DNA from 2 places in the Paraburkholderia sp. BR10141 genome. Region 2 is predicted to be linked to the other one. Evidence: predicted binding sites of a transcription regulator. Region 2 holds the regulator's gene; the other holds the start of a gene.

Region 1 (4,208 bases), on a different contig from region 2:
CAAGCTCAGTCTGATTCAGGCGCTCGCGAAGCAGCCACAGCAGATGCTCGGCGTCGCGCGAAGGCGATGCCCAGGCGATCGTGAGCGTCGAGGTGCGCGGCGCGTGACGCGAAGCCAGTTCGTGCTCCAGGCGCAGTTCGAAGCCGCTCAAGGCCGCGTGCTGCGCTGCCAGCCAGCCGGCCAGCTGCATCACGAGCCGGCGCGCGGCAAAGAGCAGCGCCTCGGCACTCTCCACGCGCGCCTGCAATTCGAGCGACGCGTGAAACGACGGCGGCGCGGCAAACCAGACGCGCGGATCGGGCGCCTCGCCGCGCGCCTGCGCGAGCCAGCCGAGCACGCCGTCGCCGAAACGACGCACGATGCCGTCGCGCGGCAACCGCCGCAAATCGCCGAGCGTCGCGCAGCCGATCTGCGTGAGCGCGTGGTCGTGCTGCGCGGCGAACGGCGCAAGCGTGACCGGCAGTGAGTCGAGCACGCGCGCGAGCGTTGTTTCCTTGAGCACATGCCAGCGGCGCGACGAACGCGTGACGCGCGCCTGCGCGAGCGTCCATGCCCCCCACGCCGTGGGCGCGCACGCCATGCGCGCGGTGTGCCCGCAGCCGGCCACTGTCGCCGCGACCCTGGCGAGCAGCGCACGCACGCCGCCGAACAGACGCAAGCTCGAGCCGACTTCGAGCAGCAGCGTGTGCGACTGCGCGAACGACACCTTGGGCGTATAGGCGAGCAACGCGAGCGCGAGCGCCTCGAACGCGCGGGTCTCGCGCGCCGGATCGGCTTCGAGCAGCACGAGCCCCGGCGCGAGCGCGAGCGCATGCGAGCGCGTGTTGCCGGGCTCGACGCCTGCGCGCAGCGCGTCGAGATCGGCGATCAGGATGCGCGTGTGGTCGGCGAGCGCGTAGCAGCGCGGCGCGCTGGTGACATGGGCATCGACGCTTTCAGGCAGGAGCGGCGTTGACGGCGCCGGCGGCATCAGAGGTCTGACGGCCTCCAGCGGCAACAACGGCAAGGTGACGGCGATCCACAGCATGATTGACCCCGGGCCACGGCATGACGACGGAAGCTGCGTCCGGCTGGGGCAGCACCGCATCCTGCAGCGGCAATGTAATGACGAGTGGCTGGGCGGGCGGCGGCCCGCGGCGCTTGAAAATATCGACGGAGAGCGCGGCGAACTGCATCCATTGCCGGCGGTTCAGGCTCGCGTCGTCGGGCGGCGGCACCGGCGAGCAGGTCATGCGCAGCGGCGCCGGCGACGACTGGTTGCGCGCGGCGAGCGGCCGCACGAGAAATGCGAGCGCCTGCGAATCCTGGGCGGCGACCTGTAGACGGCGCACGGCGTCGGCGCGCGCCTTCGCCTGCCAGAGCAGCACGGCGCCCATGCCTTCCTGCTTGAGCGCCTGTTCGGCCACCCAGGCGGCTTCGTCTTCGGCCGCGCGCACCCAGATCACGCGATCGAGCGCGAGCCCCCACGCCTTGAGCGCGCAGGCGTATGGGCGCCACGGCGGCGCGACGAGCAGCACGTGCCGGCCCGCCTGCGCGGTGAGCGCGCGCAGCGCCGGCGCGACAAGTCGCATCTCGCCCACGCCGCCCTGTTCGACGAGCAGCTCGGTCAGGCTGCCCGAGGGCCAGCCGGCGCCGGGGAGCTGGGCGTCGAGCGTCGCGTGGCCGCTCGGCACCGTGCGCTCGCTGGCGCGCGCGAGCTGATCGCCTTGCCACACGCGGCTTTGCAGCCGGGGGGGCAAGTGCGCGGCGAGTTGCGCGGTGGTCTGCGCAGTGGTCTGGGCTGCTGCTGCCATGTTCGTGGCCTGATTGATGGGAACGCTTCGCCCTGCCCGGCAAGAAATGGGGCATCGGCAAGAAGGAGGTCGACTCGCCTCCACCTGTATATTTATACAGTATTTTGAGAGATTGGAGGAGGCGGAAATTGGGGGCGGGTCACTTTGCGATCGCCGAGGGGCGACCGGACCGCCGCCGGACGTCGCGCTGACGTCCGGGGCAAACGCCGCTTAATACACGCCGCCAGCCCGATGTGGGCGGTGTGCAATAAGGGCGGCAGAGCTTGTTGCTATCAAGACGCCTGCGCCGACGTCATATCGAGCGCCACGGCTTGCGCCACTTCGATGCCGTCGATGGCCGCCGAGTAGATACCACCGGCATACCCGGCGCCTTCGCCCGCCGGATACAGACCTTCGACGTTCATGCTCTGGTAATTGTCTTTGCGACGAATGCGCAGCGGCGACGACGTGCGCGTCTCCACGCCGGTGAGCACGGCGTCGTGCATCGCGAAGCCTGCGATCTTCCTGTCGATCTGAGGCAGGGCTTCGCGGATGGCTTCGATCACGTAGTCGGGCAGCGCGGTGCTGAGATCGGTCGGGTGCACACCCGGCTTGTAAGACGGCACCACGGAGCCCAGCGACGTCGACGGACGACCGGCGATAAAGTCGCCGACCAGTTGGCCCGGCGCCTGGTAATTGCCGCCGCCGAGTTCGAACGCCCGCTCTTCCCACTTGCGCTGGAAGGCGATGCCCGCGAGCGGACCGCCCGGATAGTCCTCCGGCGTGATGCCGACGACGATGCCCGCATTCGCGTTGCGCTCGGCCCGCGAATACTGGCTCATGCCATTGGTGACCACGCGGCCGGGTTCGGAGGTCGCCGCGACCACCGTGCCGCCCGGGCACATGCAGAAGCTATAGACCGCCCGTCCATTGTTGGCGTGATGCACCACCTTGTAGTCGGCCGCGCCGAGTTGCTTGTGGCCCGCAAACTTGCCGAAACGGCTGCGATCGATCAGCCCCTGCGGATGCTCGATCCGAAAGCCCAGCGAAAACGGCTTGGCTTCCATGAACACGCCGCGATCGTGCAGCATCTGGAACGTGTCGCGGGCGCTGTGGCCGACGGCCAGCACGACGTGGTCGCACGGCAGCGTCTCGCCGTTCGAAAGCTTGAGCGCGCGCACCTTGCCCTGTTCGATCTCGATGTCTTCGACGCGGGTTTCGAAGCGCACTTCACCGCCCAGCTCGTGGATGGTGGCGCGCATTTTTTCCACCATGCTGACGAGACGGAACGTGCCGATGTGCGGCCGGCTCAGATACAGGATGTCTTCCGGCGCGCCCGCCTTGACGAACTCCTCGAGCACCTTGCGGCCGTAGTGGTGCGGATCCTTAATCTGGCTGTACAGCTTGCCGTCGGAAAACGTCCCGGCCCCGCCTTCGCCGAACTGCACGTTGGATTCGGGGTTGAGCACGGACTTGCGCCACAGCCCGAAGGTGTCCTTGGTGCGCTCGCGCACGGCCTTGCCGCGTTCGAGGATGATGGGACGAAAGCCCATCTGCGCGAGGATCAGTCCCGCGAACAGGCCGCATGGCCCCATGCCGATCACCACCGGACGCGGATGCGTCGAGTGCTCGGGCGCCTTGGCGACAAAGCGGTAGGTCATGTCCGGCGTCACCCCGCAATGCGGCTTGCCGGCGATCCGCTTGAGCGCGGCCGCTTCGTCCTTGACTTCGACGTCGACGATATAGGTCAGCTTGATATCCGAGCGCTTGCGTGCGTCGTGCGCACGGCGGAATACGGTGTAACGCACGAGCGCATCCGCCCCCACGCCGAGTTCCGCGAGACGTCCCCGAATCGCGGCTTCAAGTTCGCTTTCGGCGTGGTCGAGGGGGAGTTTGACTTCGGATAAACGTAACATGGCTGCCAGGGTGCGATCGCCACGGGAGTGGTGGCCGATCGGTATTTTATAGGCTCGGTGGCTTTTCAAAGGGAACGCAAGCCGTACGACGAGACGCGAGCGCGTATGACCCAACATGGGAGAAAAAGAAAAAGGGGCTACAGGCCAATGGCGTGTAACCCCTCGGTATTGCTGGTCGGAGCGATAGGATTCGAACCTACGACCCTCTGATCCCAAATCAGATGCGCTACCAGGCTGCGCTACGCTCCGACGAATCAGCGATTGTATCGGCACTGATGCCACGCCGTCAAATCTGAGTGAGCCATAGCGACGAAAAGCGATCCACATCACGCGCTTGCCGCATACCGGCCTGGCGTGCACCATGACAGGACACGCCGCACGTGCACCCCATACCGCCAAAAAAGGAGACGCCATGCACCTCATCCTCTGGCGCCACGCCGAAGCCGAAGACATCGCCGCCAGCGACCTCTCCCGCCAGCTCACCACACGCGGGCGCAAGCAGGCGCAGAACGTCGCGCGC
Region 2 (4,208 bases):
GCACCGCGGGCAGCACGACACGGCGGAACGTGAGCCAGCGCGAGGCGCCGAGGCACGCAGCGGCCTCTTCCTGTTCGCGCTCGAAGTCCTCGAGCACCGGCTGCACCGTGCGCACGACGAACGGCAAGCCGATGAAGGTCAGCGCCACGAGCACGCCGAGCGGCGTGAAGGCGATCTTCAGACCGAGCGGCTGCAGGAACTGGCCGATCCAGCCATTGCCGGCATACACGGCGGCGAGCGAAATGCCCGCCACGGAAGTCGGGAGCGCGAACGGCAGATCGACGAGCGCATCGATCACCCGTTTGAACGGAAACCTATAGCGCACGAGCACCCACGCCAGCAGGAAGCCGAATACCGCGTTGATCAGCGCCCCGCCGAGCGCGGCGGTGAACGTGAGCCGGTACGACGCGATCACGCGCGGCGACCACACGGCGCGCACGAACTGGCTCCAGTCGAGTGTCGCCGTCTTGAGAAAGGTGGCGGCAAGCGGAATGAGCACCACGAGGCTCAGATAGGCCACCGTGATGCCAAGCGTCAAACCGAAGCCAGGCAGCGCACTGGGCTTGCGCAATCGAAACGTTGTCATGCTCATCGTCCAGACATGGGTTGCGCGATTCGTGCGTTGCAGATTCGCGCCGAAAAGCGCGCCCGTAGGCGCGCTTCGTTGTTATGCGGTCACGTCGTTATGCGGACCGCTTACTGCTTGACCGCCTGCTGCTTGACTGCTCGACAGCTTTACTGCGGCTGATAGATCGAATCGAACACGCCGCCATCCGCGAAATGCGTCTTCTGCGCGTTGGGCCAGCCGCCGAACGTGTCGTCGACCGTGTAGAGCTTGAGCTTCGGAAACTTCGCCGTGAGCGCCGCCGGGACCTTGTCCGAACGCGGACGGTAGAAGTTCTTCGCGGCGATCTCCTGGCCCTCTTCGCTATAGAGGAACTGCAGGTAGGCTTCGGCCTCCTTGCGCGTGCCCTTCTTGTCGACGACCTTGTCCACCACGGCAACCGGCGGCTCAGCCAGAATGCTCACCGAAGGCACCACGATCTCGAACTTGTCCGGGCCGAACTCCTTGAGCGAGAGAAATGCTTCGTTTTCCCATGCGATCAGCACATCGCCGATGCCGCGCTGCACGAAGCTCGTCGTGGCTCCCCGCGCGCCCGAGTCGAGCACGCCCGCGTTCTTGTAGAGCTTCGTGACAAAGTCCTTCGCCTTCTGCTCGTTGCCGCCCGGCTGGTGCAGCGCATACGCCCACGCCGCGAGATAGTTCCAGCGCGCGCCGCCCGAGGTTTTCGGATTCGGCGTGACGATCGAGACACCCGGCTTGGTCAGATCGTCCCAGTCCTTGATGTGCCTGGGGTTGCCCTTGCGCACGAGGAACACGATGGTCGACGTGTATGGCGAGGCGTTGTCGGGCAGGCGCTTTTGCCAGTCCTTCGCGACGATGCCCTTGTTGGCGAGCGCGTCGATGTCCCATGCCAGCGCGAGCGTCGCGACGTCGGCCTGCAGACCGTCGAGCACCGAGCGCGCCTGTGCGCCCGAGCCGCCATGCGACTGTTTGATGGTGAGCGTTTCGCCCGTCTTCGCCTTCCACTGCTTGATGAAGGCTTCGTTGATGTCCTGGTACAGCTCGCGCGTCGGATCGTAGGAGACGTTGAGCAGCGATGTATCCGCGTGAGCGGCCAGCGGCACCATAGCCGCCATCGCCGTGACGCCGACGAGCGGCGCAACGCCGATGACCAGTTTTGCCGCCAGTGTTTTCAGCCAGCCCGCGCGCCCCGTATGTGTCGTGCCCATCTATCTGTTCTCCGTTCTCGTGTGTGCTCGTTTGCGCTCATTGATGAAACTGCAGCTAACGATGGAGGCCAGTCTAGCGATCCCCTTACATTATTAAAAATGATGTTTTCTTATTTTTTAATACGCAAAAGTGGTAAGGACAGAGGAAGTCGCTGTTGGAGCGCGGTTTCATCCGCGCAAACACGGGAAAACGGCCTGATGGCAACGTTCAGTCGATGAACTTCAAGTAACACTTGAAAAGTGGCGAGTACTGTATAAAAATACAGTTACCTGTTCAAACATACAGTGGCGCCATGACCAAACTCACCGCACGACAGCAGCAGGTTTTCGATCTGGTTCGCCGGGCCATCGAGCGCACGGGCTTTCCGCCCACGCGCGCCGAGATCGCGGCGGAACTCGGCTTCAGCTCCGCCAACTCCGCGGAGGAGCATCTGCGTGCGCTGGCGCGCAAGGGCGTGATCGAACTGGCTGCGGGCGCCTCGCGCGGCATCCGCCTCGTGCCGGGGCCCGACGACCTGCCACACCAGTTCACGCTCCCGCACCCGAGCATCATGCAACTCTCGCTGCCGCTCGTCGGCCGCGTCGCTGCGGGTAGCCCGATCCTCGCGCAGGAGCACATCTCGCAGAACTACATGTGCGACCCGGCGCTCTTCTCGAGCCGCCCCGACTACCTGTTGAAGGTGCGCGGCCTTTCCATGCGCGACGCCGGCATCCTCGACGGCGACCTGCTCGCCGTGCAGAAAAAGGCCGAAGCGAAAGACGGCCAGATCATCGTGGCGCGCCTCGGCGACGACGTGACCGTCAAGCGCCTGAAGCGCCGTCCGAACGGGCTCGAGCTGATCGCCGAGAACCCCGATTACGACAATATTTTCGTGGAGGCCGGCAGCGCGGAATTCGCGCTCGAAGGCATCGCGGTCGGGCTGATCCGCCCCACCGAATTCTAAGGAATCCGTCTGAGCGCGGTTTGCACATTGTTTGCGCACCATCTGCGCATACCTGGAGAGAGTCATGGAACGTCTTGCCCGCCTGCTGCCCTTCCGCCAATTCGGCCGCCTTCGCCATCTCCGTGGAATCGCCTCGTGCGCGGTCCGCGAAGTCCGCGATTCGGCTGCCGCACTGAGCGGCTCGCTCTTCGAAGACTCGCCTGAGATGGTAGCGGCCAGCGCAGCCGACCTGCCCGTGCTGCCCTCGGCACAGCCGGCGTTTGCGCGCGTGTCGCTCAACAGCACGCTCAACACCGAACAGCCCATGCGCCGCGCGCCCGTGCGCGTCTATCAGGGTCCGTCGCGGCTCATCCTAGTCGGCACGGTCGACGCGGTTTGCCGCGCAATCGACCGCTGCATCGCCGAGCAGCACAGCGACCTGCCCGCGGCACTCGCGAAGTAAGCAGCAACGCTGCCCAAATGTGAGAAGAGGTTACGGGCGGGATCGTTTGGCCCGGTTTGCGGTCAACACCGTGTTTAAACGATTTGCCCTATGCCGATGACGGAATCTCTCTCTACCCCGCGCAAGACCCAAGGCTGGAAAAAGCCCGTTGCGATCACGGTCGCCGTCGCAATGGTCGTTGCCGCGATCGGCTACGCCTATGCGTCGCCCTATATCGCGGTGAAACACATGAAAGCCGCGGCCGACGCGCGTGACGCCGTCGCGCTCAACGAATACGTCGATTACCCTGCGCTGCGCCTGAGCCTGAAACAGCAGGTGGGCGAGATGCTGCACCGGCGCGTCGAGGGGCAGCACAGCAGCAATCCGTTGCTGATCCTCGGCGCCGTAATTGGCGCGGCACTGATTAGTCCGCTCGTGGATGCCTACGCCACACCGGAAGGCGTGGCCGCCCTGCTCGATGGCATGCCGCCGACGGGCAAGCCCGGCGACCGGCCACACGCGCCGCCGCCAGCGGAATCCGGCGCGCCATCCGCGCAATCGGCAGAGCCGCCGCAATCGGCACCCGCCTCCGCCGCGCCACCGGCCCCGGCCGTATCCGGCACCCCCGCGCCCGAGGCGCGGCCGGTGACCACGGCGGGCTATCGCGGCCTCAATGAGTTCGCGCTCACGTGGGACCGCGGCAGTACGGGCGAGCACTACGCCGCCATTCTGCAGCGTCACGGGCTCTTCTCGTGGAAGCTCTCGGCGGTCGAGCTAAGCGAAGGAAACGTCTCGAACTGAGACAGATCGGCAGTGGCAGCGCTAACAGGCCGGTTCCAGTCGAGCCGGCCCGCTTGATCCCCTACGCGGCGGCTTGCTGCTGCTTTTCCTCAGCCGCCGACGAACACGCCACGAGAATGCTGCACGAAACGCGGTCGAGCAGCGGCGTGTTGCCGGCGCCCATCCACCAACGCGAGAGCCCTGTGCGGCAGCGGTGGCCCACCACCACGAGGTCGGCATTCAGCTCGTTGGCCAGATTCGCGATTTCG

Evidence for each region. The regulator LexA, encoded in region 2, represses DNA repair genes until DNA is damaged. The targets are predictions, from matches to a motif close to ACTGTATNNNNATACAGT.
Region 1: imuA (translesion DNA synthesis-associated protein ImuA) is a predicted target of LexA. The motif match lies at 1,877-1,894, and genes of this name have one in related genera.

What each region holds. Positions count from the first base shown of each region.
Region 1 covers NZ_JBMIQH010000006.1:262,161-266,368, reverse strand. Annotated here, with positions in the region: gene ACOJB8_RS11540 (Y-family DNA polymerase) at 1-1,027, opposite strand, end outside; gene imuA (translesion DNA synthesis-associated protein ImuA) at 936-1,793, opposite strand; gene ACOJB8_RS11530 (NAD(P)/FAD-dependent oxidoreductase) at 2,066-3,688, opposite strand; tRNA gene ACOJB8_RS11525 (tRNA-Pro) at 3,861-3,937, opposite strand; gene sixA (phosphohistidine phosphatase SixA) at 4,101-4,208, shown strand, end outside.
Region 2 covers NZ_JBMIQH010000023.1:36,337-40,544, reverse strand. Annotated here, with positions in the region: gene cysT (sulfate ABC transporter permease subunit CysT) at 1-586, opposite strand, end outside; gene ACOJB8_RS27630 (sulfate ABC transporter substrate-binding protein) at 736-1,794, opposite strand; gene lexA (transcriptional repressor LexA) at 2,088-2,738, shown strand; gene ACOJB8_RS27620 (hypothetical protein) at 2,803-3,180, shown strand; gene ACOJB8_RS27615 (DUF2939 domain-containing protein) at 3,277-3,960, shown strand; gene ACOJB8_RS27610 (universal stress protein) at 4,022-4,208, opposite strand, start outside.